Regions from separate parts of the Brevibacterium sp. LE-L genome, predicted to be linked through region 3. Evidence: riboswitches for the same ligand, from Rfam matches in the RefSeq annotation. Region 3 holds a riboswitch; each other region holds the start of a gene.

Region 1 (7,709 bases), 1.4 Mb from region 3:
AGCCAGGCCTGCAGCTCCTGCTTGGTGAGCGCATCGAGCGCACCGAAGGGTTCGTCGAGCAGCAGGGTCTGCTGTTGCTGCACCACGGTGCGCAGCAGCGCCGCGCGCTGCCGCATCCCGCCGGACAGTTCGAACGGCAGAGCATCCTCGAACCCCGAGAGGCCGAAGCGAGGGAACCACTCGCGTACCTGTTGCTGAGCAGCACGGCGCTTGATCCCTTGCACTTCGAGGCCGAGTGCGGCGTTCTCGGCGATGCTGCGCCAGGGAAAGAGGAGATCCTTCTGGGGCATGTAGGCGGCGTGGTTGCAGGATCCAGCCGCTTCTCGTCCGTCGACTCGGATGCTACCCGAAGTGGCCTGGTCGAGGCCGGCGATGATGTTGAACAGGGTGCTCTTGCCGCACCCGGACGGCCCGATGATCGAGACGAGCTCGCCTGGTGACACGTGGAGCGAGACGGCGTCGAGCACACGACGGGTCTGACCGCGTCGCAGTTGGAACTCGCGGGTGATCTCGTCGAGTTCGAGGCGGGGCGCGGTTTCAGCGCTCATTCGCCGCCCTCCTTTCCTTCAGGTGCCAGGGGATGACGAGCCGTTCGATGAGGTAGGTGGAGAGGTAGAGGGTGATGCTGACGAGTGCCGTGACGGCGACTGCGGCGAGCACGAGGTCGGTGCGGAACGCGTTCTTCTGCACGCTCATGTAGATTCCAAGCCCTTCTTTCGCGCCGACGTATTCGGCGAAGATCGCCCCGATCACCGCGTAGGTGATCCCGATTCTGAGCGAGGTGAAGAACAATGGGAGTGCCGAGGGGAGCCTGACGAGCAAGAACTCGCGGATCCTCCCCGCCCCCATGCTGCGCAGCAGTGCGGAGGCTTCCCGGTCTGTGTGTGCGAAGCCTTCGACGAGGCCGATCGTGATCGGGAAGAAGGTGACGAGGGCGACCACGAGGATCTTCGGTAGCAGCCCGAATCCGAACCAGATGATCATGAGCGGCGCGATCGCGATGACAGGGATGGTCTGCGAGGCGACCAGCAGAGGGATGAGGCCTCGGCGCATGAGCGGTGAGAAGTCGATGGCGATCGCGATTATCCATGCGCACACCAGGGAGACGCCGAAGCCGACCGCTGTCACGCTGAGCGTGGCCGCGGCGTGATCGACGATCGCGGCGCGGTGCTCCCATCCCGACTCCGCGACACGGGACGGGGCGGGGAGCACCTGCGGGCGCGCCCCGGTCAGGTGCACGGCCGCCTCCCACACTGCGACGAGCACGGTGAGGAAGACGAGCGGCACCCACAGGTTCGCCCAGGAGCGCGCCCGCACGATCAGTCCTGCAGGTACTCGTTCGTGAAGAACTCCGACCAGTCCGGCTGCTCGTCGAGCGGCTTCCCGTCGCGGTCGGTGAGCAGCCCTGTATCGAAGAGGAACTCGCCCAGCTCGCTCCAGTGCTCCTCGGTCTGCAGGCCGAAGTCGCCGTTCTCATCGAGCATGTAGCCTTCGGAGAGCATCTGCTGCCCTGCGACCAGCAGGTCCAGCTCGGTGAGCAGACCGGAGTTCTCCTCCTGCAGGATCTCCGCCGTCGCCTCCGGATCGGCGATCGAGTCCTCATATCCTCGGGCCAGCGCCTGCACGAAGTCGCGCGCCACATCGGGGTTCTCCTCGAGCCAAGTACCGTTGCCGACGACGATCACCTGATAGGCGTCGGGGAACCCGTAGTCGGTGTAGGCGAAGTTCTTCAGCTCGATCCCGCGCTGCTCAGCCTCGACGCCCTCCACCGCGACGAACGGAACGGTGAAGTCCACGTCCCCCGAATAGAGCGCCTCGTATGCGCTCGTGCCGAGCACGACAGTCTCGAAGTCGCCTTGACCGCCTGCGGCCTGCACGACACCCTGCATGGTGATCGTTTCGGCGGGGTTGTCGAAGCCGCCGAAGACGAGACCGTCGAGGTCTGCGGGGCTAGTGATGTCGTCGCGGTCGCCGAGCACAGCGACCTCGGTCGCCCACGTCTGCTGCACGGCGAGCACCGATGTGAGGTCGGCGCCGGAGGCGATCGACATGGAGGCGGTGTCCTGGAAGCTGATACCGAACTCCGCCTGACCAGCGTCGACGAGCACCTCGGGGTTGCTGTTGTTGAACGGCAGGATCTCGACATCGATGCCGGCGTCTTCGAAGTACCCCTCGTGCAGGGCCACGTACAGGCCAGTATGGTTCACGTTCGGGGTCCAGTCGAGCGCGAAACGCACGGTCGTGCGCTGATCATCGGCCGGGGCATCGTTGTCGGTGCCGGCGCAGCCGGTGAGGACGACGGTGGTGAGCGCGATTGCGCTGGCTGCGGTCAATGCGCGTCGGAATCTGGGTGAGATGGTCACGGTTCTCCATGTTCTGTTCGGGGAATGAGGTTTGGGAATCAGGGGCGGTTCGTGCTCAGCCCCAGGCCCGCACGAATCGGCGCGCGGTCGCCTTGGGGTCTTCGGCGGCGCAGATCGCGGAGACGATGGCAGCCCCTGCGGCGCCGTCGTCGCGCAGCCGGGCGATATCGTCTATACCGATGCCGCCGATCGCGACCGAGGGCACCGACGCCGCGGCCGCCAGGCGTCGAAAGCCGTCGAACCCCAGCGCCGGAGGATGGTCCGGCTTGGTGGCCGTGGGGCGGATCACGCCGATGCCGAGGTAGTCCACAGTGCCTTCGGGTAAATGCGTCACCGCTGCGAGGTGCTCGTCACTGTTCGCTGTCAGGCCGATCACGGCATCGGGGCCGAACTCGTCGCGCGCCGATCGCACGGCGGGGTCACCCTGCCCAAGATGCACCCCGTCGACCGGGATGCCGCGTTCTCTCGCTGCTATCGCGACATCGAGCCGGTCGTTGACCAGCAGCAGCGCGCGGCCCTGGATCGCTTCCGCCAGACGTTCGAGCTCACGCAGATGTGCATCGAAGCCGGCATGCTTGTCGCGCAGCTGTACGGTGCGCACCCCGCCATCGACGGCTGCCCGCACGGTCTCCGCCACGCCCCGTTCACCGCAGAGCGCACGATCGGTCACCAGGTAGATGCCGAGGTTCACGCCCCACCGCCCGGCGCCGTCTCGGCGCGCACCTGCTCCGACGCGCTCACCTCCGCTGCGCTGATCGCGTACAGCGCGTCGAGCAGACGGGCAGCGAACGACCCGGGCCCCGCCGTCTCTGCAGCGGCCCGCTCAGCGGCGATCCCGTACACGACATGCGCAGCAGCCACCGCCTCGACCGGTGAGAACTCACCACGGATGGCAGCGAATGCCGCGATCAGCGCACCCAGCGCGCACCCACCGCCGGTGATCTTCGTCAGCGGCAGATCGCCGTTTGAAACCCGGAGGATGCGCTCACCGTCGGTGACCAGATCCACCGGCCCAGACACCGCCACGACTGTGCGCAGGTCTCTCGCCAACCGCATCGCGATCGGTGCGGCCGCCTCGGTCTCATCCGCACTTTCGACGCCCTTGCCACCCGTTCCGGCCCCCGCGAGCGCGAGGATCTCGGAGGCGTTGCCCCGGATCGCGAACGGGTGCTGGGCGGCGAGCTTCTCGGCGAGAGCTGTCCGGATGGGCAGCGACCCGATCGCGACCGGATCGAGCACCCACGGCGTGCCCGCATCGTTCGCCACGGCGACCGCTTCCTCGGACGCCGCACGCTGCTCCGGGATCGGCGTTCCCAGATTCACCAACAGGCCCCCGGCGACACGGGCGAACGGTCCGGCCTCGCCGACGATGTCGACCATCGCCGGTGCCGCGCCGATGGCCAGCAAGGTGTTCGCGGTGAAGTTCGTGACCACCGAGTTAGTGATGCACTGCACCAACGGGGTCTGCGCCCTCAGCTCACCGAGCAGAACCGCGGATGATGAGACAGACATGAACTCTCGCTTTCTTCCACTGCGAAAGAAAGTCGATCACCATGACGGCACGCCGAAAGCGGACACCTGGATCGGTATCTCGAACGCGCTGAAGTCATCCGGACATTCCCTTCGCCAGTACGAACTGGATCAGGTTCGACGGGTGTGATCTCAGCCGCTGGGTGCGGCACCCCGTGTCACTGCCCACTACCCTAACGCATTCGGCCACAACTGGGAGCACTCCCGTGGAACGCTAGGGCCGCCGATGGTCAGGAGCACGGCAGATCCTGGCGGGGGCTGTCGACGGTGATTCGCCGACACTGAACCAGATCGGTGCAGCCCACGGTGTCAGGGACCATATAGAAAGATCAAATACCAACACGGGCAGCCGACCACGGCCCCATCCTGGTACAAAACCATGCGGTCGGCAGGAGCACGGAGACGCTGAGGACTACCAGCCTCTGAGGGGCTCCGGGTGAGATCGGCCGGCGGCATCGGCGCCCTCCACTCCTGCTGCACGGAACCCGCACCTCCGTCAGTACACGAAAAAAGCGGCGGGAGTGAACGCAAGACCTCGGATAAACGTTCCCTCGCAAAGAGCCAGCGACCGATGAGCAGCACAAATCCTCGGTAGACTGGTGTGACGTGACACGGGGTGCTGCACGGGATCTGCGGCTGAGATCACACCCGTCGAACCTGCTCTAGTTCGAACTAGCGAAGGAATGTCCAAGTGAGTGCTTCCACCTCTCCGTCCCGTCCGATCGTCGCGACGATCGCAGCAGTCATCCGTGGCGGCGACGTGCTGCTGGTGCGTCGCGCGAACCCGCCAGATGTCGGGCGGTGGGGCTTCCCTGGGGGGAAAATCGAAACCGGCGAAACAATTCAGCAAGCCGCCCTACGCGAGTTGCATGAGGAAACCGGCGTGCACGGTGAGGCACGCGAGGTGTTCACCGCTGTCGATGCCTTCCATCACGACGACTCCGGCACCCTCCTCCAGCACTTCGTCCTCGTCGCGGTGCGGTGCGACTGGCGAACCGGGGTACCCGTGGCAGCTGATGACGCGCTGGAAGCACGCTGGTTTTCAATCGAAGACCTCGAACACGGAGACCTTGCACTCAGTCTTGATGTGCGCGAAGTTGCCGAGACTGCCTTCCGGCTCGCGCAAAGCTCTTGAACTATCTCAATACGTTTGAATGATACCGAACGACGGAAAGAGGACAACTACTTTTGGAACCGCACGGGGTTCCTGGTAGATGCAGTGCGACACAATGCGGGTTCTGTCAGTTGATCGTTTCGTGACGATCCCAGAAGTCTCGCAGTCGCATAGCGAGAGATTCAGGGCGTTCTTCCGGTACGAAATGCCCGCAGTTCTCGATGATGCCACCTTCAAGTGGCGCGTAGCGTCGGTTGGTACGGATAGTCCACGTACCTGGTACTGGTGCTCGGTGGGAGTGGTACTGGCCCCGAGCGTGTGCTCGGGGCCGGCACCTGTCGTCCTGGCGGCTACTCCCAGTAGCCGTCGTCGGCGCGGGCTTGCTCGTGGCGGAGCCTGCGCATGTCGATCTGGCCGAGGCTGATCTTTCGGGCCTGGTTCGACAGCCGGTTCACGATCGAGTCCGCAGCGACTCGGTCCGGCAGTTCGGCCACCCAGTGCGCTGGCCCCGTCTGCGAGGCGATCATCGTTGGCAGCCGGTGTTCCCGGTTCGCCAGCACTGCGAACAGATCGCTGGCAGCGTCGCTGTCGATCCCGACGGTGAGGAAATCGTCGATCACGAGTAGATCCGTGTGCGAGAGGTCGTTGAGCAGCTTCTGGTGGGCGATACCGTCCCCGCGGGCGATCACCAACCTCCTGGCCAGGTCGTCCATCCGGGCGTAGACGACGGAGTGGCCGTTGTGACACGCCGCGATGCCGAGCGCGCACGCCAGATAGGTCTTCCCACCGCCGGTCGGTGAGGTGATCAGCAGGTTGGTGGGATCTGCTCGCCAGTCGTGTGCGGCGTAGCGACGCATCCGCACCGGGGTGATGCCACGATCCTCGCGGTAGTCGATCTCCGCGATCGATGCCTGCGGGAGGGGGAAGCCGGCGGCACGGATGAGCTTGTCGACCTTGTGGATCCGGCGCTGCTCGAGTGCGTCGTCGGTAGCGGTGAGAAAGATCTGCTCCGGGGTGAGCGTGTCGTTGGCTTCGTCGTCGATGAGTTCTTCGAACCGGGTCGCGATATGCGTGACCCGCAGCTGGCGGAACTTGTCGTAATCGATGCTCGTGAACGTCACCGGGCCTCCTCCCCTCCGGTCTCGTAGTGAGACGCGTCGCGCACGTACACATCGGGTCCATTCGGTGCGCTGGCTGCGCGTTTGCGTGTGGACGCGGCCGGGATCGGCGCCCTGGGTTTCTTCTGGTCGCTGTCGATCGCAGCCATGATGCGCTTCAGCGTCGTGTAGGTGGCGTACCCGCCCCGGTTGACGAGTTCCTGGCAGGCGGCCTCGAGCCGCTGCCGGTTCTGCTTTCCGAGTCCGCTCAGGATGTTCTGGCAGTCGAGATATCCCTGCGCCTCGATCGTCTGCCGGTCGAGGACCTGCTCGATCACCGTCACGGTCGCCGGGCCGGCGCTGCGGGCACGATCGGTAAACCAGCGCCTCGACCACAGGCCGTCGATGCCCTGATGCTGCTTGGGCACATGCTCGGGAAGCGTCGAGTACCGGCCCTTGCGGCCCCACAGTCTGGGGTGCTCACACACGATCGCGGTGCCGTCGAACACCGTCACCCGCGACGACGTCAGCCGGACCCGCAACAGTCGCCCGGCTAGCTGATAGGGCACGGAGTAGCGCTGGGAATCGGCGGTGACGTGGTAGTTCCGCCCTGCCTTGAGCTCTTTCCACTCGACCTCTTCGAACCGCGCATCGGGCAGCGGACCGAGCAAAGACAGCTCCTCGGCCTCGAATCGCTGCCACCGGGTCGTGTCGTCGGCCCGACGCAGGTCGTGGTTGATCTCGTCGACGCGCTGCTCGATCGCGTCGTTGAGCTCGGACAGGCTCGTCCAGACCTCGTCTTCGAGGTAGCCGATGACACGCTTGTTGACCACGTTGACGGCGTTCTCGGCCGCGGCCTTATCGCGGGGCTTGCCCGCCCGGGCCGGGACGATCGCGGTCCCGTAATGGTCGGCGAGCTGCTGATAGCGGGCGTTGACAATCCGCTCCCGGTCACCCTTGCGCCGCGGATGCGTCGACGTCGTCGGGTTGTCCGGGACCACCAGCTGGACCACGCCCCTGTAGAACGAGAACGCGCGCACGTGCGCGTCCAGCCACGCCGGCGACTTCATGTTCGCGTAGGCGCGGCAGAACAACACCCCCGAGTAGGGAAGCACCCCGACCCACAGGTACGCCTTGGTGACCTGCCCGGTGACCGCGTCGACGAGATCGAGCGTGTCACCGGCCCAATCGACGAGCATCGCCCGTCCCGGCTCGTGGTGGAGCACGGCGACCAGGTCATGCGATCTGACGTAGTCGGCGAACAGGGCGCAGAACTGCGAATACCCGTACTTCTTCTGCCCGCCGCTCTGGGTGTCGGCGTAGCGGCGCCATGCCTGCAGCAGCGTGAAGTGCCGGTTCTGCTTCATCGACGTCAGCACGCGCGCCAGGTCAGGCTGCGCGTACTCCACCGAGACCCGCCGGCGTCCGTCCGGGAACCACGCCGCGAGCTCGGCATCACCGACCGCCGCAGCCGAGGTCACTCCGTGCCGGGTGAGGGCTTGCTTCACACGAGAGACGTCGCGTCGCGAGCATCCGACGGTCTCGACGACCTCGCTGTAACTGCGATCTGCGAGCACCAGCTCCATGATCGCCCGATAGTTGACC
Region 2 (7,709 bases), 1.1 Mb from region 3:
GATCGTATGGGTCGGGAACGGGTCGAACCGGGTGAACCGGGCGAGGAAGACGAAGTCTGGGTTCGGGTCGAAGACCGGGACTTCGAAGAATTTGCCCAGCAGCGGCGATTTCGAATCGCGCACACGCACACCGAGGCGGCCGCCCCGGTCGATGAGCTCGTAGAGGACATTGCCGACGGTGAACCAGTTGAGCGATCCCCCGGCCGGCAGCTTCGCGGTGAAGCCGTTGTCCTCGACACGCACCTGCGGTCGGGCTGGGGCCGAGTCATGACCCGCGGTTCCGGCCTCGGCCGCACCGGCATCTGCGGAGGCGTTGTCAGCGGCAGAAGCTCCTGTGGCGGCGTGGTCTGTCACAGCAGGCAGGGTCGAGGTGTCGCTGGGCACCGAGGGGCTCGTCGCTCGGACCGCACCGCCGCCTGTCCCGGCACCCGCACCGCCGCCGGCGGCTTGGCTCAGCAGGTCGAAGGTCTCGGCAGCGGGACCGGCATTGATTCCGGAGTCGAGGGCGACGGTGACCCAGCCGTCCTCGACGGTGAAGGTGCCGGGGGCATCGGGCCAGGTGGACTCGACGTCGAGCCAGTGCAGTCCGACGACGCTGAGCCAGCCGAACGGTTTCGCCAGTGCCGAGTTCCGTGAGTCGCGCCAGGTGTTCCACTCCGTCACGAACTGGTTCACGTCGAACACTCCTTGCCGTTGCTGTTGCGGGCGCAGGATCCCTGCCGCCGCCTTACCCTCGGAACCGATGTCTGACCGGTGCCTGAGGCCTTGTTCCTTGTCATCCAAACTACCGCAAACGATAGGCTGGGGAAATGAGTGAATCACACCCGGACCCGGTTGTCGCCGCGCAGACAGCGGCCGACCTCGGCGACTTCGTCAGTGCCTCCCCCAGCTCCTACCACGCCGTAGCCACCGCAGCCGCCCGTTTGGAGCAGGCCGGTTTCTCCCGCCTCGATGAGGCGAGCGCATGGGCGTTGACGCCCGGATCCGGCCATTTCGTCGTCCGCGACGGTGCGATCATCGCGTGGATGAATCCCACGACCACCGCCGAGGCAGTCCCCGGGTTCCGCGTGTTCGGATCCCACACGGATTCCCCGGCCTTCAAACTCAAACCCGGGGACGAATACACCGCCGAGGGCATGCGCCAGGTCGGAGTGGAGATCTACGGCGGTCCGCTGCTGAATTCCTGGCTCGACCGGGAACTCGCGTTCGCCGGTCGCCTCAGCCTCGCCGACGGCCGGGTCGTGCTCGCCCGCACCGGTCCGATCGCGCGCATTCCGCAGCTGGCAATCCACCTCGACCGGCAGGTCAATGACGGTCTGGCCTTGGACAAGCAGCGTCACACCGCTCCCGTGATCGGCTTGGCCGATCTCGCCGAGGCCGACGTCATCGAACTGCTCGCCGCTTCCGCCGAGGTCGATCCCGAGGCGGTGGTCGGTCACGACGTGTACACCGTCCCCACCCAGGAGCCGGCGCTTTTCGGTGCACGTGAGGAGTTCTTCGCCTCGCCGAGGTTGGACAACCTTCTGTCCGTCCATGCCGGGGTCACTGCACTGACGAGTCTCGACGCCGACTCGGTCGAAGGCATTGCGCTCTTCGCCGCCTTCGACCACGAGGAGATCGGGTCGAACTCACGCTCCGGTGCGTGCGGACCGTTCCTCGCCGATGTCACCGAACGCATCATCGCCTCTCTGCTGCCGGACTCGACGCGCAGCGACTATCTGGCGTCGCTGGCGGCATCGGTGTGCGTGTCATCGGACGCCGGGCATGCCGCTCACCCGAACTATCCGGAACGCCATGATCCGCATGTGCGTCCCCGCCTCGGCGGCGGTCCGCTGCTCAAACTCAACGCTCAGCAGCGGTACGCCACGGATGCTGTGGGCACCGCAGTGTGGTCGCGGGCGTGCACGGCCGCCGGCGTCGACTACCAAGACTTCGTGTCGAACAATGCGATGCCGTGCGGGTCGACAATCGGTCCGCTCACGGCGACACGCCTGGGCATGACGACCGTCGACGTGGGCCCGGCCCTGTATTCGATGCATTCGGCCCGCGAAATGGTCGCGGTCGCCGATGTCGTCGCCCTCGGCAGAGCCGCGACGACGTTCCTCCAAGGCTGATGCTCCTGCAGAACTGATGCGGCAGCGTCGTTTCGCTGGAGCTGTTGTCCTCCGTGGAGGCACCCTCCGTGGAAGCACCCCCGCCTCGGCGGGGTTTGTCCTCACCGCTGTCGACGTGATACGAATTGCACGACCCCACGGGAGCCCTGCAGAAGGGCTGAGATCGGACTGGATCGTCCGAGACCGTAGAACCTGATCCGGTTGATACCGGCGTAGGAAGCGAGGACTGCAGATGACTGCGTTCACCCCTGAAACACCTGTCCCTGCCACGGCTTCGGCCACCGTGCCCAATGCGAAGAACTCCACGAACGATTTCACGATCGAGCAGTATCCGACGCATTCTCCGGCGTGGCTCGAGGATGCCGAGCACGACATCCGCGTTCCCGTCACCCGCATCGAACTCGAGGACTCCGACGGACGGACCAACGCTCCCGTCCACGTCTACCGCACCGTCGGCCCTGGCAGCGTCCCCGAGGAAGGACTGCCGGCACTGCGGTTCCCCTGGATCGAGGGCCGCCTCGACACCGAAACCTACGCCGCCCGCGGACACCGCATCGCCGATGACGGTCGCGCTGCCGTGCGCCGCGGAGCGCCCTCACAGCAGTGGAGGGGTCGCAAACCGGTCCCACTCCGGGCCAAGCCCGGCCGGACCGTGACCCAGATGCACTACGCCCGGGAAGGCATCATCACCCCGGAGATGCGCTTCGTCGCCCTGCGCGAGCAGTGCGATGTCGAGCTCGTCCGCTCGGAGCTCGCCGCCGGCCGCGCGATCATCCCGAACAACATCAACCATCCCGAGTCCGAACCGATGATCATCGGCAAGGCCTTCCTTGTGAAAATCAACGCGAACATCGGCAATTCCGCGGTCACCAGCTCCATCGCCGAGGAGGTGCAGAAGCTGCGATGGGCCGCGAAGTGGGGTGCCGACACCCTCATGGACCTCTCGACCGGAAACGACATCCACACCACCCGAGAGTGGATCATCCGCAACTCCCCCATCCCCATCGGCACCGTCCCGATCTACCAGGCCCTGGAGAAGGTCGACGGCGAGGCGAACGCTCTGACCTGGGAGATCTATCGGGACACCGTCATTGAGCAGTGCGAGCAGGGCGTGGACTACATGACCGTCCATGCCGGCGTGCTGCTGCGCTACGTGCCGCTCACGGCCAACAGGGTCACCGGGATGGTCTCCCGCGGAGGCTCCATCATGGCTGGCTGGTGCTTAGCCCACCATGAGGAGAACTTCCTCTACACCCACTTCGACGAACTCTGCGAGATCTTCGCCCGCTACGACGTCGCGTTCTCACTCGGCGACGGGCTGCGGCCGGGCTCGATCGCCGATGCCAACGACGCCGCCCAGTTCGCCGAGCTCGACACCCTCGCCGAACTCACCGAACGCGCGTGGGCCCACGACGTCCAGGTCATGGTCGAAGGCCCTGGGCACATTCCGCTCCACCTGGTGCGCGAGAACGTCGAACGCCAGCAGAAGCTCTGCCACGGCGCCCCCTTCTACACCTTGGGTCCGCTCGTGACTGACATCGCACCCGGCTACGATCACATCACTTCGGCGATCGGGGCGACCGAAATCGCCCGCTACGGCACGGCGATGCTCTGCTACGTCACCCCGAAGGAGCACCTCGGCCTGCCCGACCGCGACGACGTCAAGACCGGGGTCATCACCTACAAGATCGCCGCTCACGCCGCCGATGTTGCGAAGGGCCACCCAGGCGCGACTGCCAGAGACGATGCACTGTCGAAGGCACGGTTCGAGTTCCGGTGGCGCGATCAGTTCGCCCTCGGCCTCGATCCGGAGACCGCCGAGGCGTTCCACGACGAGACGCTGCCGGCGGAACCGGCGAAGACCGCCCACTTCTGTTCGATGTGCGGGCCGAAGTTCTGCTCGATGCGCATCTCCCAGGACATCCGTGACACCTACGGCAGTGCCGAGGCGCAGGCCGCGCTGGCAGGCATGCGGGAGAAGAGCCGCGAGTTCCTCGCTGCGGGCGGCACGGTGTATCTTCCCGAGCCGACTGTCGGCCCCCGGGCGCGGGTTCGGTAGGTTGGTTCCATGGGAGAGCTTCAGCGTGCTTTCGACGCGCACCTGCATATCATCGACCCGGATCATCCGCTGATCGAGAACAACGGCTATCTGCCGGACCCGTTCACGGTCGCCGACTACCGATCCCGCCTGCAGAGCCTGGCGGAGGTCGGAGTCGAGGTCGCCGGCGGTGCTGTGGTCTCCGGTTCGTTCCAGGGCTTCGATCAGGGGTATCTCCTCGCCGCGCTGCGCGAACTCGGCCCGAACCATGTCGGCGTCACCCAGCTGCCGGCTGAGACCAGCGACGATCAGATCCGTGCCCTCGACGTCGCCGGCGTCAGGGCGCTGCGCTTCAACATCGCCCGTGGCGGTTCCACCGCTCTCGAGGCTCTCGACACCTTCGCCCGCCGGGTCTTCGACCTCGTCGGCTGGCATGCGGAGCTCTACATCGACGCACGCACCATCGATGCCGAGCTCGCCTCCCGCATCGCCTCCCTGCCGGCTGTGAGCATCGACCACCTCGGCATGCACGCCGAGGGTCTGCCCACTCTGCTGCGCCTCGTCGAGGCCGGGGTGAAGGTCAAGGCCACCGGTTTCGGGCGGGTGGAGCTCGATCCCGCCGAGGTTGTCCGCCGCATCGTCGACACGGACCCGGGCGCACTGATGGTGGGCACGGACCTGCCGTCGACCCGTGCCCGCAGACCCTTCGCCGCTGCCGACTTCGCGCTCATCTGCGAAGTCCTCACCGCTTCCGAGGCCGATGCCGTGTTCTGGTCCAATGCGGCGCAGTTCTACGGCATCGGACCCGAAGGGGGCGAGTAAGCAGTCATCTCCGACCAGTAGCATGTGTCCAATGAGTTCACGTCAGTCGAATCTCGCATCCACTCTGCACAGCCTCGACGGTCGCAGCTACGGCAATCTCAAGCAGATCCGCGGCCGTTACAGCTTCGGACCGGTGACGCTTTTCATCGACCGCGTCCAGGCCGATCCCTTCGCGTCACCGTCGAAGGTCCGCGTCCGAGTCGACCGGGCCGATGCCAAGCTCCCGCCGGAACTGACCACCGATCGTGCCGACCGGATCGCTGCGGCCGACTATCTTCTGCGGGCCGGCAACATGATCCTCGCAGACCTCAAACAGCGCGCCCTCATCCTCGGTCAGCCGGGCCAGGAGATCCTCGAGAGGACGAACATCCTCATCGACGATGCCGGCTTCGAGGCACGACTGCTGGTCAATCTGCCGGCCCGCGGTCGGCGCATCCTCGGCCATCAGGCCGCCGACATCCTCACCCGCGACCTTCCGAAGCTCGCCGAAGCACTGTTCCTCTTCGACCGCTGGCCGGCTTCCGGCTCCCCGTCCGCCCACGCCCTGGAGGCGCACGTCCAGCTGCACAGGGATCAGTTGGAACTGCGCGATCACCTCGGCGAGGTCGAGCTGGTCGGATTCATCGGCAATGGTGCGGTCCTGCCGCGTGTCTCCGGGGATTCGGACCGGCCGATGGATGTCGAGACTGCAGTCTCCTTCACCTCCCCTCCGGAACTCGAGCACACGGTCGATCTGTCGAGCGGGCGCAGCCTCACCGGTATGGGCATTCCCCGTGGTGTCACCGTCATCGTCGGCGGCGGGTACCACGGCAAGTCGACGATTCTGCGCGCTCTCGAACGCGGTGTCTACCCGCATATCGCGGGCGACGGACGCGAGTGGGTCATCAGCGACCCTTCTGCCACCTCCATCCGAGCCGAGGACGGTCGGGCCGTGACCGGCGACGACATCTCGGCGTTCATCAACAACCTACCGTCGGGGACTGACACGAGATCGTTCTCGACGACGAACGCGAGCGGGTCGACCTCACAGGCGGCCAACCTCGTCGAAGCGGTCGAAGCCGGGGCGCAGACCCTGCTCATCGACGAGGACACCTCGGCGACGAACTTCATGATCCGCGACGAGCGCATGCGGAACCTCATTCCTGCCGAGCGGGAGCCGATCACCCCGTTCGTCGACCGCGTCCGCCCCCTGCTGACCAGGCAGGGCGTCTCCACGGTGCTCGTCGCCGGCGGGTCGAGTGCGTTCTTCGAGGTCGCCGATCACGTCATCGCTCTCGATGCCTATGTCCCCCGCGAGGTCACCGAAGAAGCGCACCGTCTCGTCGGTGTCACCGCCCACGGCCTCGCCACGGATTCGGACGCGTCCGACCCCGGTTTCGTCACGTCACCGCGCGTACCGACGGCCCGGGCCCTGCGCCCATCGTCGAAGACGAAGTCGGCCCGTGCGAAGGGCTCCGATCGAATCCAGTTCGGCCGCAGCTTCATCGACCTCATCGCCGTCGCTCAGCTCGTCGACGCCCAGCAGACCGCCGGGGTCGCCGAGTCGCTCGAGCACCTCGCTGAGGTCTTCGACGGACGCACCTCGCTGACCACAGCCCTCACCGAGCTCGAGAGCATGCTCGACGCCCAAGGCATCGACGCAGTCACCGGCCACCGCGACCACCCGGGCCATCTGACCCGGCCCCGCGCGCAGGAGATCGCCGCCGCCCTCAACCGCTACCGCGAGCTCCGCCTGGAAAGCTGACCGTCCCCGAGGCGACGCGCGGCTTTCCGCTGAACTCAGCAATCCGTCCGGCTCAGCAATCCGTCGAGCTCGGCTTTCCGCTGAACTCGGCTACCCGTCCGGCTCGGTTACCCGGCCACCAGTGCCGAGAGTTCGGCAGCAGTCCCAACCGGCAGGGAGCACGACGTACCCCGGCAGACGATCGCTGTCCCCGCGGGGACGGCGACCTCGCCGCCGTCCGGTCCCGGCACTCCGGTCGAGTCCGCGAGCAGGGTGAGGGATGGGTGCCGGGCCGCGGCTGCCCGCAGACTGGCGTCCGTGGTCGCGACCCGCACGGATCCGAGGGCCCGTTCGGCCTGCCAGAGTGCGTGCCCGCAGCCGCGCGGAGCCTGACCGGCCAGCGCCCGATAGACGCCGAGGAGTCGGTCCCGCAGCTCGAGCAGCCTCCCCGTCTCCAACAGGGCACTCCCGCTCGTCGCCTCCGAGCCATCGGATCCCGCATCGCCCGCAGCCGCGGCGGACGCATCTGCACCCACCACCGCGTCGACGCCGAGTTCGGCGAGCAGCAGCACGACCTCGGCAGCTGCCGACCGACCCGAGGGGACGGTGTTGTCCACCGGGTCCGCCGACTTCACGTCGATGATTCCGTCACCGAGCGAATCGACGACCTCGAGGATCCCGTCCTCACTGTCGGCGGTGAAGTCATCGAGCATCTGCGCACTCGCTGTGACCAGGACATTCACCGGCACCGAGGCGGCCCCGCCCGGCAATTGCCGGACCGTGATCCCAGCGGTGATGAATTGCGCCCGATCGGCAAGCCCGCCCCGTCCTGGGCCCGGCTCTCCGTCGGTGAAGCTGCGCCGCACATCGAACCCGGCCGAGCCGGCTGCGTCCACTGAATCGGACGCCCCCGTCCGCTCGAACCGTTCGTGCATCGCTTCCCAGAACCGCAGTGCGGTCCTGCCCCACTCTCTCGGATCCGCAGCATCCGACCCTGCACCGTCCGCGCCCG
Region 3 (7,709 bases):
CATATTGGCTGAGCACGAGCACACCGATGTCCGGAAATCGGCGTTTGATCGCCAACGCCGCCTCAAGCCCCTCGGTGGTGTGAGTCGGCGGCATCCGCACGTCGACGATCGCAAGGGTCGGTCGCAGCTCGTTCACCGCCCGCAGCAGCTCGCCCGCGTCGCCGACGGACGCGACGACGCTGATCCCCTCGTCTTCGAGCAGACTGCGCACACCTTCGCGCAGCAGCACCGCGTCATCGGCGAGGACGACTCGCATCCGATTCTCCGCCTGCATCTCTGTCATGGTCACCTCTACCTCGTCTGACTCTTCGTACTGCCGATCTGTGCTTCCGTCCCGAGCGGAATCCGTGCGCTCACTGTGGTGCCTGCGCCGTCAGGGGAGTCGACATCGAGACTCCCGTCGAGCGCACCGACCCGTCGGGCCAACCCTTGGAGTCCGCCCCCACCCGGATCGGCGCCACCGAGACCGTCATCGGAGATGGTCACGGTCAGTGTCTGGGCCTCGGCGACGATGCCGACCGTGATCGCTGCCGCCTCCGCGTGTTTGACGACGTTCGTCACGGCCTCACGGACGACGAAGTAGGCGGCGGATTCCACTGCCGGCGGAAGTCTACCCTCCTGCACGGTCAGGAGAGTCAACGGTACGGGGCTGCGACCGGCGATCCTCTCGAGCACGGGCCGAAGCCCATGATCGTCCAGTGCTGTGGGGTAGACCCGCCATGCGACTTCCCGCATCTCGTCGATGAGGTCCTGGGACTGAACCAGCGCATCGTCGAGGAGGGCTTTGGACTTCACCGGATCAGAGGCTCGCTGGGCGCGGGCGATGAGCACGGACAGGGAGACGACGTTCTGCTGCACGCCATCATGCAGGTCGCGTTCGATCCGTCGTCGCTCCTCATCGATGGCGAGGACGACTCCGCGGCGGGTCGTCACCAGCTCACTGATGCGGGTGTAGACGGCGAAAGGGCGGTCCACCTCGGCGAAGCGCGCATCGATGCGACCGTGCGCCCAGCTCGCCGCTTCGGCCAGGGCAACGGCTCCGATGAGGTTCGCCGCCCCGTAGAGGACACCGACGAAGAGTGTGGGTTGGGAGATCGACCACATGTCGAAGCCGATGTTGACGGCTCCCCCGATGAAGAACCCCTGGAAGAGCGAACCGAGAGTCACGACGAGGAATCCGCCGAGGAGGTTCGCGGTGGGGATGATGGCGATTCCCGCAACGAGGCCGTTGCCGAGCAGGAACCGGCGGTGGTCCGGTGCGGCGGCGAGGACGAGTCCGAATCCGCGAGAATGACGGGCGAGTTCCCACCCTCTCACCCTCTTGGCCACACGTGAGGAGGGTGGGAAGACGGAGGCGATGAGCAGCGGAAGACACAGCAGACCGCCCCACGCGACAGCGAGGACCGAACGCGCCCACCGCGCGGCGAACATCCGTGCTTCAGGAGGAAAACGGGTGGACAGCGCGCTCGGCCAAGGCATGGATCGATCGTAGCAACGCCGGACGCCGACTCACAGAGGTTCGACCGCAGTCTCGGGTTCCGGTTTTCCGCAGCAGTGCTGCCGGTCGCCCGCGCTGACCGTGTGCCCGGCCGCGTACCGCTCGGATCATCTGCTCTTTAGCGTGGTTGAGTATGGAACTCACACTCGAGCTGCTCACCGCCACTCTCACATCTCCGTGGGTCTATCTGCTCATCGCTGTGGCCGCGGCGCTCGACTCGCTGATGCCCATCGTTCCGTCCGAGACCCTGCTCATCACCGCCGCGACGTTCGCCGCTGCGGGGCTGCCTCATCCAGCGGGTCTCGTCCTCGCTGCCGCCGGCGGGGCTCTCCTCGGTGATCTGGCCGCTCACCTCCTCGGCCGACTCGCCGACTCTGGTGTCGGCAGGTGGCAGCGGTGGACACGGGCAGCGAAACTCATCGATTCCACCCGCACAGCCTTCTCTCGCCGAGCCGGCACCACTCTCATCGCTGGTCGATTCGTTCCCGGCGGGCGCAGCGTGGCGACCATCGGCTCCGGCCTGTTCGGACTCCCCATCCGCAGCTTCCTCCTCTGGGACGGCATCGGCTCTCTGGCCTGGGCACTCTACTCGACGGGAATCGGACTGATCGGCGGCTCGATCTTCGAGGACCGCCCACTGATCGGAGTGGCCGTCGGCATCGGCATCGCTGTGGCCGTCACCGGTGCAGCCGAACTCGTCCGCAGACTGCGGCAGCACCGTCGTGGACGCACCGGGAACCGGTTCGACAGTCTCGGGGCCCGAGGTGGCATCATGGAAGAGATGTCTCAAACACATGTGTGGTACGTCAGCTACGGTTCGAACATGGCCCGCGATCGGCTCGCCTGCTATCTGCAGGGCGGACGACCGCCCGGGGCGATGGTGACCTATCCGGGTGCCAGAGACGCGACACTGCCTCAAGCCGAGGCCGGGATCGAACTGCCCGGCACGATCTACTTCGCCGGCGAGTCGAAGGTCTGGGGCGGCGGAATGGCCTTCTACGATCATTCCGTGCCCGGACCGACTCCGGCCAAGGCCTACCTCATCACCGCCGCGCAGTTCGCCGATGTGGCGGCCCAAGAGATGAACCGCCGGCCCGAACCCGACAGTCCGTTGGAACACCTCGTCTTCGATCTGCCCGCCGGCAGCTCCTATTCGGTGGGTCCGGGCGGATACGAGACCCTCCTCGTCCTCGACGATGCCGACGGCGTCCCCATGGTCACGTTCACCGCCGCCCATGGTTCAGCCGATGCCGAACACGCCCAGCCGCAGGAGCCGTATCTGGCGATGCTGCGAACGGGTATGGCAGAAGTCAGGGCCGCTGCTGGGCTGCGCCTGCCCGCAGCTGCACAAGTGTGAGGTCCAGCAGCGGAGTCGCTGCTCCCAGCTCGTCTGCTCTGAGCGCCAGATCGCCGAGGATGTGCTCCGCTTCGCTCGGAAGCCCTGCTGTCACGTCCCGGTAGAGGGAAGAGGTGAAGGCCGATCCGTCTTCGGTGAGCATCTTCAGCGTCATGGCGTGGGACTGCTCTGACACCGGGTGTCCGGCCGCGTCGGCCACAGCTTCGAGTTCATCGACGATGGCATGCACATGCGGTCTGCCTCCGGCATCCATGATCGCCCCGACCGGAGCACGGAACAGGCAGGTGACGACTCCCGCCGCGGCGATGAAAGTCCACTTCTCCCACAGTCCGTCGATGATTCCGTCGATGGTCTGGAGTCTGAACCCTGGCACATCGAGTGCTTCGACGATTCGGGTCGGCACGTCTGCTCCGTCAAGGTCGCCGATGGTCATCACGGCCAGATCGGTGAGTTGGACGACGGCACCGTCTCTGATGGTGCCGACGATCTTGACGAATCCGCCGAGCACCTGACCGGGGAACCGGTTCTGCAGCTTCTCGATCTGGGCCATGCCGTTGAGGAACGGGACGATCGTCGTCTGCTCTCCCACAGCCGGTCCGATATCGTCGATGACCGAGTCGAGGCCGCCCGCTTTGACCGCGACGATGACGAGGTCGTAGGTCTGCGGTGCGGCGCTGAGTTCCTCTGCGGTGACCACACGGACCTGATTCGTCCGGTCATGGTCCGGAGCAGCGAAGCGCAGCCCTTCCGAGCGGATCGCCTCTGCCCGCGCGCGCCTCAGCAGGAAGGTGACACTGCGACCGGCCTCGTGCAGATAGGTGCCGAACGCTCCCCCGGTGGCGCCTGCCCCGGCAATGAGGATCGACAGGTCGGGCCGGGCATCGGTTCCCGAGGCTGCGCTGCCGGCTGATTCAGTCATTTCAGTTCCTCCTTGAGCCCCCGAGCGGCCGCAGCGGGGTCCTCTGCCGAGGCTATCGCGCGGACGACGACGGCACGGTTCGCGCCCGCCTGCCGGACCGCTTCCAGTCTCTCCCCGGCCGAGATCCCGCCGATCGCGAACCACGGTGTGGCCGCCTCAGCGGTGACGGCTTCCAGCAGCTCCGTCCCCACAGCGGCACGGCCGGGTTTCGTCGGGGTCTCCCATACCGGTCCGACACAGAAATAGTCGGTCTCCGGGTCTGCCTCGGCGGCGAGCGCCTGGTCGAGAGAATGTGTGGAGCGGCCGAGGATGACGTCGGGGCCGAGCACGGCTCTGGCTTGGACGCTGGTGAGGTCTCCCTGTCCGACGTGGAAGACATCGGCGTCGGTCAGCAGTGCGACATCGGCGCGGTCATTGACGGAGAAGAGCTTGCCGTGCCGTGCCGCGGCGTCCCTGAGGACCTCCAGTGCTGTGATCTCGGCGCGGGCTTCGAGGCTCTTGTCCCTCAGTTGGATGATGTCGACTCCCCCGGAATAGGCGGCGTCGAGGAACTCGGCGAGGTCACCTTGAGCGGTCCTGGCGTCGGTGCACAGGTAGAGCGACGCTTCGGCCAATCGGGCCTCCCGCCAGGCTCTCTTCGTCTGCCGCGCTGCGGTACGCGGTGGCATCTGTGTGGTCATGGTCATAGAGTAGAGGAGTTCGCGGGAGCCTCCCAAAGAGGCTGAGAGGGCGTAAGAGCCGACCGTCAGACCTGATGCGGATCATGCCGCCGGAGGGAGAAGCTGTGAGAGTCATCGTCGTCGGTGCCGGGATCATCGGCCTGTCCACGGCTTGGTATCTGCGCCGCCTCGGTGCCGAAGTCACCATCATCGACCCTGCCCCTGCCAGGGGAGCGAGCCATGCCGCCGCGGGGATGCTCGCTCCCGCCGCCGAGGTGGTGTGGGGGCAGACTCCCCTGTACCCGCTGATGCAGGCCTCGGCGGAGATGTATCCGGGTTTCGCCGCCGAGGTGGCGAGCGCAGCCGGAGCCGATCTCGGCTTCACAGATGCCGGGACCCTGGTCTGCGCCGGTGACCGGGCCGATCTGCAGGCGCTGCGGGAGCTGCGCGAGGCACAGTCGCAGTCCGGTTTCGCAACCGAGCTGATCACCGGAAGTGCTGCTCGCCGAATCGAGCCGTCGCTGGCGCCTTCCGTGGCCGGGGCCGTGCACATTCCCGGTGATCGGTCGATCGACCCCCGTCGGGTCTCCGCCGCTCTGCGCTCTGCCCTGACGGCTGACGAGGTGTCCCTCGTTCGGCAGCGGGTGACCCAGCTGCTCAAGGATGTCGATGCGACCGTGGGTGTCCGACTGGCCGATGGCCGACGCGTCGAAGCCGATCAGGTGATCATCTGTGCCGGCGATGCCGTCACTGAGATCGTGGGGGCGCCGGCACTGCCGATCCGAAAGGTCTGGGGCGATGTCCTGCGACTGCGTGCCCCCGCCGAGGTGACTCCCCTGCTGACTCGCACCATCCGCGGATTGGTCAACGGTCGCCCCGTCTACCTGGTACCTCGCCCCGACGGAGAGATCGTGCTCGGTGCCAGCTCCCGTGAAGACGGACTCTCCGGCACCCCGGCCGGGGCCATCCACCGACTGCTCAATGACGGGCAGCGACTGGTTCCGGGCATCCTGGATGCCGAGATCACCGATATCACCACCCGCGCCCGGCCCGGGTCCCCCGATGACCTGCCGATGATCGGGCGCATCGATTCCGGCTGTGTCGTGAGCACGGGGTATTTCCGACATGGCATCCTCTTATGCCCGCTCGGCGGCAGGATCGGTGCCGAACTCGCCCTGGGCGCCTCGTCTGACTGGCCACCCGACGGGGCACTCGAGTCCGTATCCCCTTTCCGCTTCACCACAGAAGACACCACCACCAATCTCGCAGCGAGGAGCATTTCATGACCGACCGTGAACACTCACCGACCATCGTCCTCAACGGCGAACATCATGAGCTGTCGAGCGCCACCTCGGCGCTCGACCTCATCGCCCACGTCACCGGACGGGAACTGAACACCGATGGGACACCTGCCGACGGCGGACGCTTAGGGCTGGCCCTGGCCGTCGACGGGGAAGTCATTCGTCGCGGAGCCTGGTCCGGCTTCCCTCTGGTCGACGGACACACCGTCGACATCGTCACCGCTGTTCAGGGAGGCTGAGATGACCTGGACGATCGATGACGTGGAGATGTCGGCTCGACTCGTGATGGGCACGGGCGGGGCGAGTTCTCTGAGCATCCTCGAAGACGCACTGCGGGCCTCGGGGACTGAGCTGACGACTGTGGCGATGCGCCGTTTCGACGCCGAGTCCCGGGACTCGGTATTCAGCATGCTGCAGCGCTTGGGGATACGGGTCCTGCCGAATACGGCCGGCTGCTATACCGCCCGGGATGCCGTGCTCACTGCCCGATTGGCCCGGGAGGCGCTGGAGACGAACTGGGTGAAACTCGAGGTCATCGCCGACGAGGACACACTGCTGCCGGATCCCGTCGAACTCTTCGCCGCCGCCGAGGAGCTCGTCCTCGACGGGTTCACGGTCTTCGCCTACACGAACGATGATCCGGCTCTGGCGAAACGTCTGGAGGATGCCGGGGTGGCTGTGGTCATGCCGGCCGGCGCTCCCATCGGCAGCGGGCTGGGCATCCTCAACCCACACAACATCGAAACCATCGTCTCCCGTGCACAGGTGCCGATCATCCTCGACGCCGGCGTCGGAACCGCCTCGGATGCGGCTCTGGCGATGGAGCTCGGGTGCACCGCGGTGCTCCTGGCCTCCGCCGTCACCCGCGCCCATGATGCTCACGCTATGGCCCGGGCAATGGCTCTGGCTGTGGAAGCCGGGCACCTGGCGAGCGCGGCAGGAAGGATTCCGAAGCGGCCGTTGGCAGTGGCATCGTCGCCGTTCGACGGAATGGTGGCAGCACGATGAGTGCCGGGTCCAAGATCTCGACCGCGGCTGCGGTGTCGTTGCCTCCACTCGTCGACCCGGTGGAGGCCCTGCCCCGGGAGGAGCTGGAGCGCTACTCCCGACACCTGAGCCTGCCGGGATTCGGACTCGAGGGTCAACGACGTCTGCGTGCGGCCTCGGTGCTGGTCATCGGGGCAGGCGGGCTCGGATCTCCGGTGCTGGGCTATCTGACAGCCGCCGGAATCGGGTCGATCACAATCATCGACGATGACGTGGTGGAGGCCTCGAATCTGCAGCGCCAGATCATCCACCGGGATGCCGATGTGGGCCGAGCGAAGGCCGAATCTGCGGCAGCAGCGCTGGAACGGCTGGATCCTACGCTCACGGTCCACCCGATCGTGGGCCGGCTGACCCCGGAGAACGCGCTCGATCTCTTCGCTGCCCACGATGTCGTCCTCGACGGTGCGGACAATTTCGCGACCAGGTACCTGTCCAATGATGCTGCGGAGCTCACCGGCACTCCTCTGGTGTGGGGCACGATCTTCCGATTCGCCGGTCAGGTGAGCACCTTCGTCCCGGGTCACGGGCCGATGCTGCGCGACCTGTTCCCGGACATCCCGGAACCTGATTCGGTGCCCAACTGTGCGGAGGGAGGGGTGCTCGGGGTGCTGTGCGGAACAGTGGGTTCGGCGATGGCGACCGAGGCGATCAAGCTCATCTGCGGAATCGGTGCACCGTTCATCGGTCGGCTGCTGCGCTATGAGGCGCTGTCCGGGGAGTATTCGACACTGCGGTTCTCCCCCGACCCCGATCGTCCGACGGTCACCGATCTCACCGAGGTGGCTGCCGCCTGTGCCGTGGATTCGGACGGTGGCGGGGTGGCTGGCCCCTCGGCGGACGAGATCGACGTCGACGAAATCCGGTCCGGTCGCGCCGAGGTGGTCGTCGTCGATGTGCGGGAGGACTGGGAACGCGAATTGTCGGCTAT
Region 4 (7,709 bases), 500 kb from region 3:
CAGGTTCGCCTCTTCGCCCTCGACATCGGCTTCGGGGTCGACGGCGCCGAGGTAGGCCACGGCCGTCTGCACGACGTGCATCGGGTGGCAGTCCTTCGGCAGGTCGAGAATGAGCTGGATGAGCTTGTCGTCGATGGCACGCTGGGCGCGCTCACGCTCTTGGAATTCCTCCAGCTGAGCCTCGGTGGGCAGTTCGCCGTTCCAGATGAGGTAGGCGACGTCCTCGAAGCTGCGCTTGGCGGCGAGCTCCTGGACGGGGTAGCCGCGGTAGGTCAGCGAGTTCGTTTCCTGGACTACTTTCGAAACGGCCGTGGTGTCGACGACGACGCCGGCAAGGCCCTTCTTGATTTCTTCGGTCACTGGTGACCCTCCTGTGAGAAGTTGAATACTGCGGCGTCAAAATCGTTGTACGCAGCGTAGTCGATCGTGTCGTACAGGTCCGCACGGGTCTGCATGCCCTCGAGCAGGTCCACCTGAGTGCCCTTGTCCCGAATGGTCTCCAGGCCCGTCTTGATCGCACCCATGGCGATGCGCAGAGTCGTGACCGGGTAGATCACGAGCTTGACTCCCGCATTCGCCAGCTGCTCTGTTGTGAACAGTTCGCTCTTTCCGAATTCCGTCATGTTCGCCAGGATCGGCACATCGACGGCCGACGCGAAGGTCTCGAACTCGCCGAGGTCGCGCATCGCTTCGGGGAAGATCATGTCCGCTCCCGCATCGACGTAGGCCTTGGCCCGGTCGATGGCGGCGTCGAGACCTTCTCCGGCGCGAGAGTCCGTGCGGGCGCAGATGACGAAGTTCTCATCGCGACGGCCCTTGACCGCCGCTTTGATCCGCTTGGACATCTCGGCCGCGGTCACGACCTCCTTGCCGTCGAGGTGGCCGCAGCGTTTCGGGTTGACCTGGTCTTCGAGGTGCATGCCCGAGATCCCTGCGTCCTCGAACTCCTGGACGGTGCGGGCCACGTTCATGGCTTCGCCCCATCCGGTGTCGGCGTCGATGAATGTCGGCAGGTTCGTCACTCGCGCGATGTTGCGTCCGTGGTCGGCCACCTCGGTGAGCGTGGTCAGCCCGATATCGGGCAGACCCATGGCCGCGGAGAATGCACCGCCGGAGATGTAGACGCCTTCGAAACCGGTCTGCTCGATGATCTGAGCGTTGATCGGGTTGATGGCGCCGGGGAACTGGACGATCTTGTCGCCGGCGAGGAGTTCGCGGAACTCAGCGCGACGCTCGGCCGGGGTTGCCTGTGCGCCGAGCATCAGAAGATGCCCTTCGATCCGCTGTGCTCGAGTCCGTCGACGACGAAGCTGAGTTCGCCCACACCCGAGGCATCGAGGTTCTCGAGGTTCTCAGCGAGGTCGAGGAACCGGGCCTGCTCCGCATCGGAGATGACGCCCTCGGCGAGGGTCTTGAACTTCTCGATGTAGTTCGCCCGGGCGAAGGGACGCGCACCGAATGGGTGGGCATCGGCCACGGCGATCTCGTCGGTCAGTGTCGATCCGTCGTCGAACTCGATCTCCACGCGGCCGCCGAAGGCCTTCTCGTTCGGGTCGGTCGAGTGGTAGCGACGGGTCCACTCCGGGTCCTCGGTGGTTTCGATCTTGTGCCACAGCTCGACGGTGTCGGGACGACCGGCGCGCTCGGGAGCGTAGGAGTGCTCGTGGTGCCAGCCCTGGTCCTGCATGGCCACGGCGAAGATGTACATGATCGAGTGGTCGAGGGTCTCGCGGCTGGCCTTGGGATCCATCTTCTGCGGATCGTTCGCGCCGGTGCCGATGACGTAATGGGTGTGGTGCGAGGTGTGGATGACGACGCGCTTGATCTTCGTCAGATCCTCGATCTGTCCGCCGAGCTTGCGCGCAAGGTCGATGAGCGCCTGCGCCTGGTACTCGGCCGAGTGCTCCTTGGTGTAGGTGTCGAGGATCGCACGCTTCGCTTCGCCCTGGCCCGGCAGCGGGACGGTGTAGCGGGCCTCGGGGCCGGAGAGGATCCAGGCGATGAAGCCGTCTTCGCCTTCGTAGATCGGGTTCGGTGCCCCTTCACCGCGCATCGCACGGTCGACGGCCTCGACGGCCATCTTCCCGGCGAAGGCGGGAGCATGAGCCTTCCAGGACGAGATCTCGCCCTTGCGCGACTGACGGGTCGCGGTGGTCACGTGCAGCGCCTGCTGGACGGCCTGGAAGGTGACCTCGGTGGGCAGGCCGAGCAGCGCGCCGATGCCGGCCGCCGCGGAGGGGCCGAGGTGGGCGACGTGGTCGATCTTGTGCTCGTGCAGGCACATGCCCTTGACCAGGTCGACCTGGATCTCGTAGCCGGTGGCGATGCCGTTGATGAGGTCCTTGCCGCCGATGCCCTTGTGCTGGGCGACCGCGAGGACGGCCGGGATGTTGTCGCCGGGGTGCGAGTATTCGGCAGCGAGGAACGTGTCGTGGAAGTCGAGTTCACGCACGGCCACACCATTGGCCCAAGCGGCCCATTCCGGAGAGAAGCGATCGGTCACGGGCAGACCGAAGATGTTGGCACCCGGGTTGAACGGATGAGCCTGCGCCTGCTCACGAGCGTGCGTCGGAGCGGAGCGGCGCACCGAGGCGGCTGCCACGGCGGCGTTGTCGATGATGCGGTTGATGACCATCTCGGTGACGTCTGCGTCGACCGGCGTCGAGTCGGATGCGACTTCGGCGATCTTCCAAGCGAGCTGATCTTCGCGAGCCAGGTTCTCTGAGCTCTTATGAGTGCGGACTTCATGATTGATCATGGATACCCCTTCATAGTCCTTGACCGGAACTGGTCGTCAGGTGCTGACCCCACTGTAGGTCACGGCACTCGGCAGATCTCTGCCGGTCGGAGATTTATCTCGACATCAAGATATTTTACCCGATGTGTGCGCTGGTTCACCAACAGGGTCCGATGCCTCTTCTGCACCGACCCCCGATATGGGACGATTGCCTCATGACCCGCACTGCATTGGACTTCGATGAGAACTGGTTCGACGATGCGGAGTTCGCCCGCCTGCGCAGACGGATCCCCATCCCCTACGTCAACGCGATCCCCGTGCGAGTCGGCGAGGCCGGCAACGTCGAACGCATCGGACTGCTGCTGCGCAGCCTCGAGGACGGAACCCTGGGCCGCGAGGTCGTGGGCGGGCGCATCCGCTTCCACGAATCGATCCGCTCCGCGCTCATGCGGCACGCCGAGAACGACCTCGGCCCGATGGCGCTGCCGGTCATCCCGCCGTCGATCTCCCCGTTCCACATCGCCGAATACTTCCCGACCGAAGGCTCCGGCCTCCTCCACGACCCCCGGCAGCACGCGATCTCGATGTGCTTCGTCCTCGAGGTCCGCGGCGAGTGCACTCCACGAGCCGATGCCCTCAGTCTCGACTGGCTGACCCCCGAGGAGACCCTGCGCCCCGACATCACCAGCGAGCTCTGCCACGGTCAGGATTTCATCCTCAAGGCCGCGCTCACCCATCTGGGCTTCCCGGTCTGAGACTGCGGTTCTCACAGACACCATTTTCTACATTCCGTAGAATAACCTTGGTAGACTGGTGGCGACGCAGACGATACCGCTGGTCGGGGCCGTCGTCGGCGTCTGGGTTGGCCAGGCCCCGAGGGAGAGGTTCGAGATGTCTGCCCAGTCCCCAATGCCCGAGTCCCACACCCCCGAAACACGTCCGGCTGATGCCCGGCCGTCCGAGTCCGGTCTCAACCGGGAATTCGGCGTCCTCGTCGGCTTCGACGGCTCCGAACTCGCCGGTCTCGCGGTCCGCTGCGGCGCGCTGGAAGCCGAACGACGCAAGACCACGTTGACCGTCGTGACCGCATATCCGCTGCCGACGATGATCTACCCGAACATGGCGTCGATTCCCAGCGAGCCCGAGGACGCGATAGCGAAGCAGGAAGCGGAGAAGATCCTCGCCGAGGCGGTCGAACTCCTCCGCGATCATCCCGGAGAGAAGAGCTTCCGCACCGTGCCCGGCGATGCGGCCGGCTCGCTCATCGCGCTGAGCACCGATGCCGAGGTCATCATCCTCGGCGCGCGGGGCCGAGGCGGCTTCATGGGCCGCGTCCTCGGCTCGGTGTCCACCGCCGTGCCGGCTCACGCTCACTGTCCGACGATCGTCGTCCCCCACCATGCCGCGAACGCCGAGGCGGACGGACCGGTGGTCGTGGCCGTCGACGGTTCGGACACCGGCCGGGTCGCCATGGTCACCGCGGCCGCCGAAGCCGCCCTGCGCCGAACAGCACTCGAAGTCGTCGCGGTGCTTCCGGCGGGAGAGGAATGGCTCTACTGGTACCCCGAGCTCGAGCTCAGCTCCGAAGTCACGGGACGGCGGCAGAAGCAGATCGCTGCCGGACTGGAGGAAGAGATCGCGCAGCTGTCCGAGCAGTTCCCGGATCTCGAGGTGTCCTCCTCGGTGCCGGTCGGTGACCCCACGCAGACGCTCGTCGAGATCAGCGCCAGGGCGCAGCTGACGGTGATGGGCACGCGCGGACGAGGACGGTTCCGCAGCGTCCTGCTCGGCTCCGTCTCACGCGGAGTCCTCAATCATGCCGAGGGCACGGTGATGGTCGTCCCGAGCTGACAGCAACGGCACCTGACAGCGCAGCGGCACCTGAGGGTCCGCGGACCGGACAGCTCCGTGCCGGAGCCCGCTCTCCCCTGTTGTACAGTGGTGGCTACGACAGGGGAGCGCCGTCAGGGGCGCTGAGAGTGCAGAAGAAGCTGCAGACCCTCGAACCTGATGCGGCTAGGACCGCCGAAGGAAGTCGAGACTCTTCACCCCTCCTTGTATGAGGAGGCACAATGCCGAAAACCACCACACCGAAAACCACCTCCGCCGCGGCGACCGCACACACCAGGGCTCCGAAATCGAAGCAGTGGCGGGTCGTGGACTATGTCACCACCGCCGTGCTCGGCATCGCCGTCGGGCTCGTGTTCTGGGTGTTGGCGCTGAGCTGGAAGGTCCTCGAACTCGCCTTCCAGGCCTTCCCGCCCTCGATCGGGCTCATCGCCGGCCTGTGGGTCCTCGCCGGCCCCTTGGCCGCTGCGATCATCCGCAAGCCCGGAGCCGCGCTCCTGTGCGAACTCATCGCCGCCATCGTCGAGGCGGTCCTCGGCTCACACTTCGGAGCCACCGTGCTGCTGTCCGGGTTCATTCAGGGCCTCGGTGCCGAACTCGTCTTCGCCGCCTTCGGCTACAGGCGGTTCACGCTCTGGATCACCGCACTGTCAGGGGTCGTGGCCGCGGCGTTCATGGCTGTGAGCGAGAACATCATGTACAACGCCGAATGGCAGTTCGGCTATCAGGCGATCTACGCGGTGTGCGCCATCGTCTCCGGCCTCGTCCTCTCCGGCATCGGCGCCTGGTACGCGTATCGGGCGATCGCAGCCACCGGGGCGCTGAGCTCGTTCGCCTCCGGTCGCCTGCGCTGATGGCACTGCCGATCACGGCACGCGGATACTCGTGGACGCATGCCGATCGCGATACACCGGCTGTCGGGCCCCTCGACATCGACATCGCCGCGGGTGAGAAGGTCCTCCTCCTCGGCCCCTCGGGGGCCGGCAAGTCGACTCTGCTCCATGCCATCGCCGGCGTCCTGCCCGAGGAGTCCGGCGAATCCAGCGGTGAGCTCCTCGTCGGCGGCGAGGCTCCGAATCCTCGCCGAGGCGGCACCGGACTGGTCCTGCAGGATCCCGATTCGCAGGTGATCTTCTCCCGCATCGGCGACGATGTCGCCTTCGGGATGGAGAACCTCGGTCTGCCCGCCGAGACCATCGAGGCTCGGATTCCCTCGTCTCTGCGTGCCATGGGACTCGACCTGCCCGCCGAGCATCCGAGTGCGGCGCTGTCCGGCGGGCAGAAGCAGCGTCTAGCTCTGGCCGGCATCCATGCGATGTCGCCGGAGGTCATCGTCCTCGACGAGCCGACGGCCAATATCGATCCGTCTTCCGCGCCCGGCGTCCGTGATGCCGTCCTTGCCGTGCAGGCCGAGACTCAGGCGACCATGCTCGTCGTCGAACACCGCGTGGGGCTGTGGCTCGATCACGTCGATCGGGTGATCGTGCTCGGCCGGCAGGGAATCCTCGCCCAGGGCGCTCCGAGTCGGGTCTTCGGTCATCCGAATCTCTCAAGCGTTCTCATCGACTGCGGGATCTGGGTGCCCGAGGATCCCTCACGATCCCGCGATGACCGTACCCGGTCGCTGAGCGGATCCGGCCGGACCGATGGTGAGCCCGAACGGTCACGGGTCCTGTCCGACCGGGCGGACGACCGCCTCGGCGAGGTGCTGCTGCGCACGGAGGAACTCAGCGTTGCGCGACCGCGGATGCGCGCGCCCGCGGTCGCCGGCCTCGATCTGAGTCTGCGCGCCGGGCAGGCGCTCGGCCTCGTCGGCCCGAACGGGGCCGGGAAATCGACGACAGCACTGACCATGGCCGGGCTCATTCCCGAATTCGCCGGTGCGGTCCACGCCGAGGCAGAGCTGCGTGACGGACTCAGACGCACCCGCCCCTTCGCCTGGCCTTCTGCTCAGTTGGCCCCGCGCATCGGGATGGTCTTCCAGGAACCCGCGCATCAGTTCCTCGCTTCCAGCGTCGCCGGCGAACTCGAACTCGGTCCGCGACTGGCCGGCTGGTCGAGTGCCGAGATCGCGACACGAGTGGATGACCTGCTCGTGTCACTCGGTCTGGCCGAACTCTCGCAGACGCACCCGCAGAGCCTGTCCGGAGGAGAGAAACGGCGCCTGTCGGTGGCGGCCATGATGGCACCTCGACCGCGAGTCCTCATCGTCGACGAGCCGACCTTCGGTCAGGATGCGCTGACGTGGGCGGGACTGGTCGAGATGTTCCTCGATGCTCTCGCGCACGGATCTGCGGTCGTGGCGGTCAGTCACGATCAGGCGTTCCTCGAGGCGATCGGGGCCGATCTCCTCGATCTCGGCGACCACGGTGGTGGGGCCACGACTCTGTCCGCCGACGTCCAGGTCAGGGCCGGTGATCGCGGTGAGTAAACGACTCGTGCGGGTGCGCTCCTCCCCCACCGAGGCGGCCGTTCCGGATCCGGGCCAGCTCATTCCCGTCATGCGCAGCACCCTCGTGGTTCGGTGCAACCCGCTGACGAAGATCGGCGTGGCACTCATCCTCATGGTCGGGGCTCTGCTGAGCATCGATCTGGTCTCGGCCGGAGTCGTCTTCGTCTTCTGCCTTCTTGCCCTTCCGGCCACGGGTCTCGACCTGTCGGCCGCGGCGAAGAGACTGTGGTTCCTGCCTGCCGGCGCCCTGCTCGCGGCCTGGGGTACCGCCTTGCTGGCGGAGAAGACCGGACCCGTCGTCGTCGACTTCGGACCGATCCTATTCACCACCGGATCGCTGTCCGCGGCCGCCGCGATCTTCCTCCGGGCTCTGGCCCTGGCGATTCCGCTCATCGTGCTCGCCTCGACGATCGATCCGCGCGACCTGTCCGATGCGCTCATCCAACATCTGCGCCTGCCCGAGGTGGTCGTGGTCTCTGTGCTTGCCGCCTCGCGGCTCCTCGGACTCCTGGTCAGCGAATGGCAGGTGCTGTCGATGGCGCGGCGAGCCAGGGGTGTGGCCGGAGGTTCGCTGCTGCGGAGGACTCACAGCCTCTTCAGCGGGGTGTTCGTCCTGCTCGTAGTCTCGATTCGTCGCGCCACCACACTGGCGATGGCGATGGAGGGCCGTGC

The links. A riboswitch is a leader RNA that binds a small molecule or an ion and turns the genes downstream of it on or off. The one in region 3 is predicted to bind thiamine pyrophosphate.
Region 1: linked by a shared signal. The riboswitch ahead of thiM (hydroxyethylthiazole kinase) and the one ahead of thiO (glycine oxidase ThiO) in region 3 are both predicted to bind thiamine pyrophosphate.
Region 2: linked by a shared signal. The riboswitch ahead of thiC (phosphomethylpyrimidine synthase ThiC) and the one ahead of thiO (glycine oxidase ThiO) in region 3 are both predicted to bind thiamine pyrophosphate.
Region 4: linked by a shared signal. The riboswitch ahead of ACQE2J_RS15130 (ECF transporter S component) and the one ahead of thiO (glycine oxidase ThiO) in region 3 are both predicted to bind thiamine pyrophosphate.

The regions. Positions count from the first base shown of each region.
Region 1 covers NZ_CP189759.1:1,388,943-1,396,651, reverse strand. Annotated here, with positions in the region: gene ACQE2J_RS06255 (ABC transporter ATP-binding protein) at 1-548, opposite strand, end outside; gene ACQE2J_RS06250 (ABC transporter permease) at 538-1,317, opposite strand; gene ACQE2J_RS06245 (ABC transporter substrate-binding protein) at 1,320-2,363, opposite strand; gene thiE (thiamine phosphate synthase) at 2,419-3,054, opposite strand; gene thiM (hydroxyethylthiazole kinase) at 3,051-3,875, opposite strand; TPP riboswitch at 3,964-4,059, opposite strand; TPP riboswitch at 4,496-4,594, shown strand; gene ACQE2J_RS06230 (NUDIX hydrolase) at 4,585-5,028, shown strand; gene ACQE2J_RS06225 (ATP-binding protein) at 5,358-6,128, opposite strand; gene istA (IS21 family transposase) at 6,125-7,709, opposite strand, start outside.
Region 2 covers NZ_CP189759.1:3,888,155-3,895,863, forward strand. Annotated here, with positions in the region: gene ACQE2J_RS17645 (DUF1684 domain-containing protein) at 1-675, opposite strand, end outside; gene ACQE2J_RS17650 (M18 family aminopeptidase) at 810-2,114, shown strand; TPP riboswitch at 2,243-2,351, shown strand; gene thiC (phosphomethylpyrimidine synthase ThiC) at 2,347-4,173, shown strand; gene ACQE2J_RS17660 (amidohydrolase family protein) at 4,183-4,974, shown strand; gene ACQE2J_RS17665 (ABC-ATPase domain-containing protein) at 5,006-6,718, shown strand; gene ACQE2J_RS17670 (thioredoxin domain-containing protein) at 6,826-7,709, opposite strand, start outside.
Region 3 covers NZ_CP189759.1:2,807,280-2,814,988, forward strand. Annotated here, with positions in the region: gene ACQE2J_RS12695 (response regulator transcription factor) at 1-283, opposite strand, end outside; gene ACQE2J_RS12700 (sensor histidine kinase) at 292-1,479, opposite strand; gene ACQE2J_RS12705 (DedA family protein) at 1,632-2,855, shown strand; gene ACQE2J_RS12710 (ketopantoate reductase family protein) at 2,809-3,774, opposite strand; gene thiE (thiamine phosphate synthase) at 3,771-4,454, opposite strand; TPP riboswitch at 4,466-4,569, shown strand; gene thiO (glycine oxidase ThiO) at 4,559-5,719, shown strand; gene thiS (sulfur carrier protein ThiS) at 5,716-5,973, shown strand; gene ACQE2J_RS12730 (thiazole synthase) at 5,975-6,742, shown strand; gene ACQE2J_RS12735 (ThiF family adenylyltransferase) at 6,739-7,709, shown strand, end outside.
Region 4 covers NZ_CP189759.1:3,311,761-3,319,469, forward strand. Annotated here, with positions in the region: gene ACQE2J_RS15105 (bifunctional 2-methylcitrate synthase/citrate synthase) at 1-360, opposite strand, end outside; gene prpB (methylisocitrate lyase) at 357-1,262, opposite strand; gene ACQE2J_RS15115 (MmgE/PrpD family protein) at 1,262-2,758, opposite strand; gene ACQE2J_RS15120 (DUF4916 domain-containing protein) at 2,953-3,492, shown strand; gene ACQE2J_RS15125 (universal stress protein) at 3,629-4,588, shown strand; TPP riboswitch at 4,680-4,788, shown strand; gene ACQE2J_RS15130 (ECF transporter S component) at 4,810-5,439, shown strand; gene ACQE2J_RS15135 (ABC transporter ATP-binding protein) at 5,439-7,016, shown strand; gene ACQE2J_RS15140 (energy-coupling factor transporter transmembrane component T family protein) at 7,009-7,709, shown strand, end outside.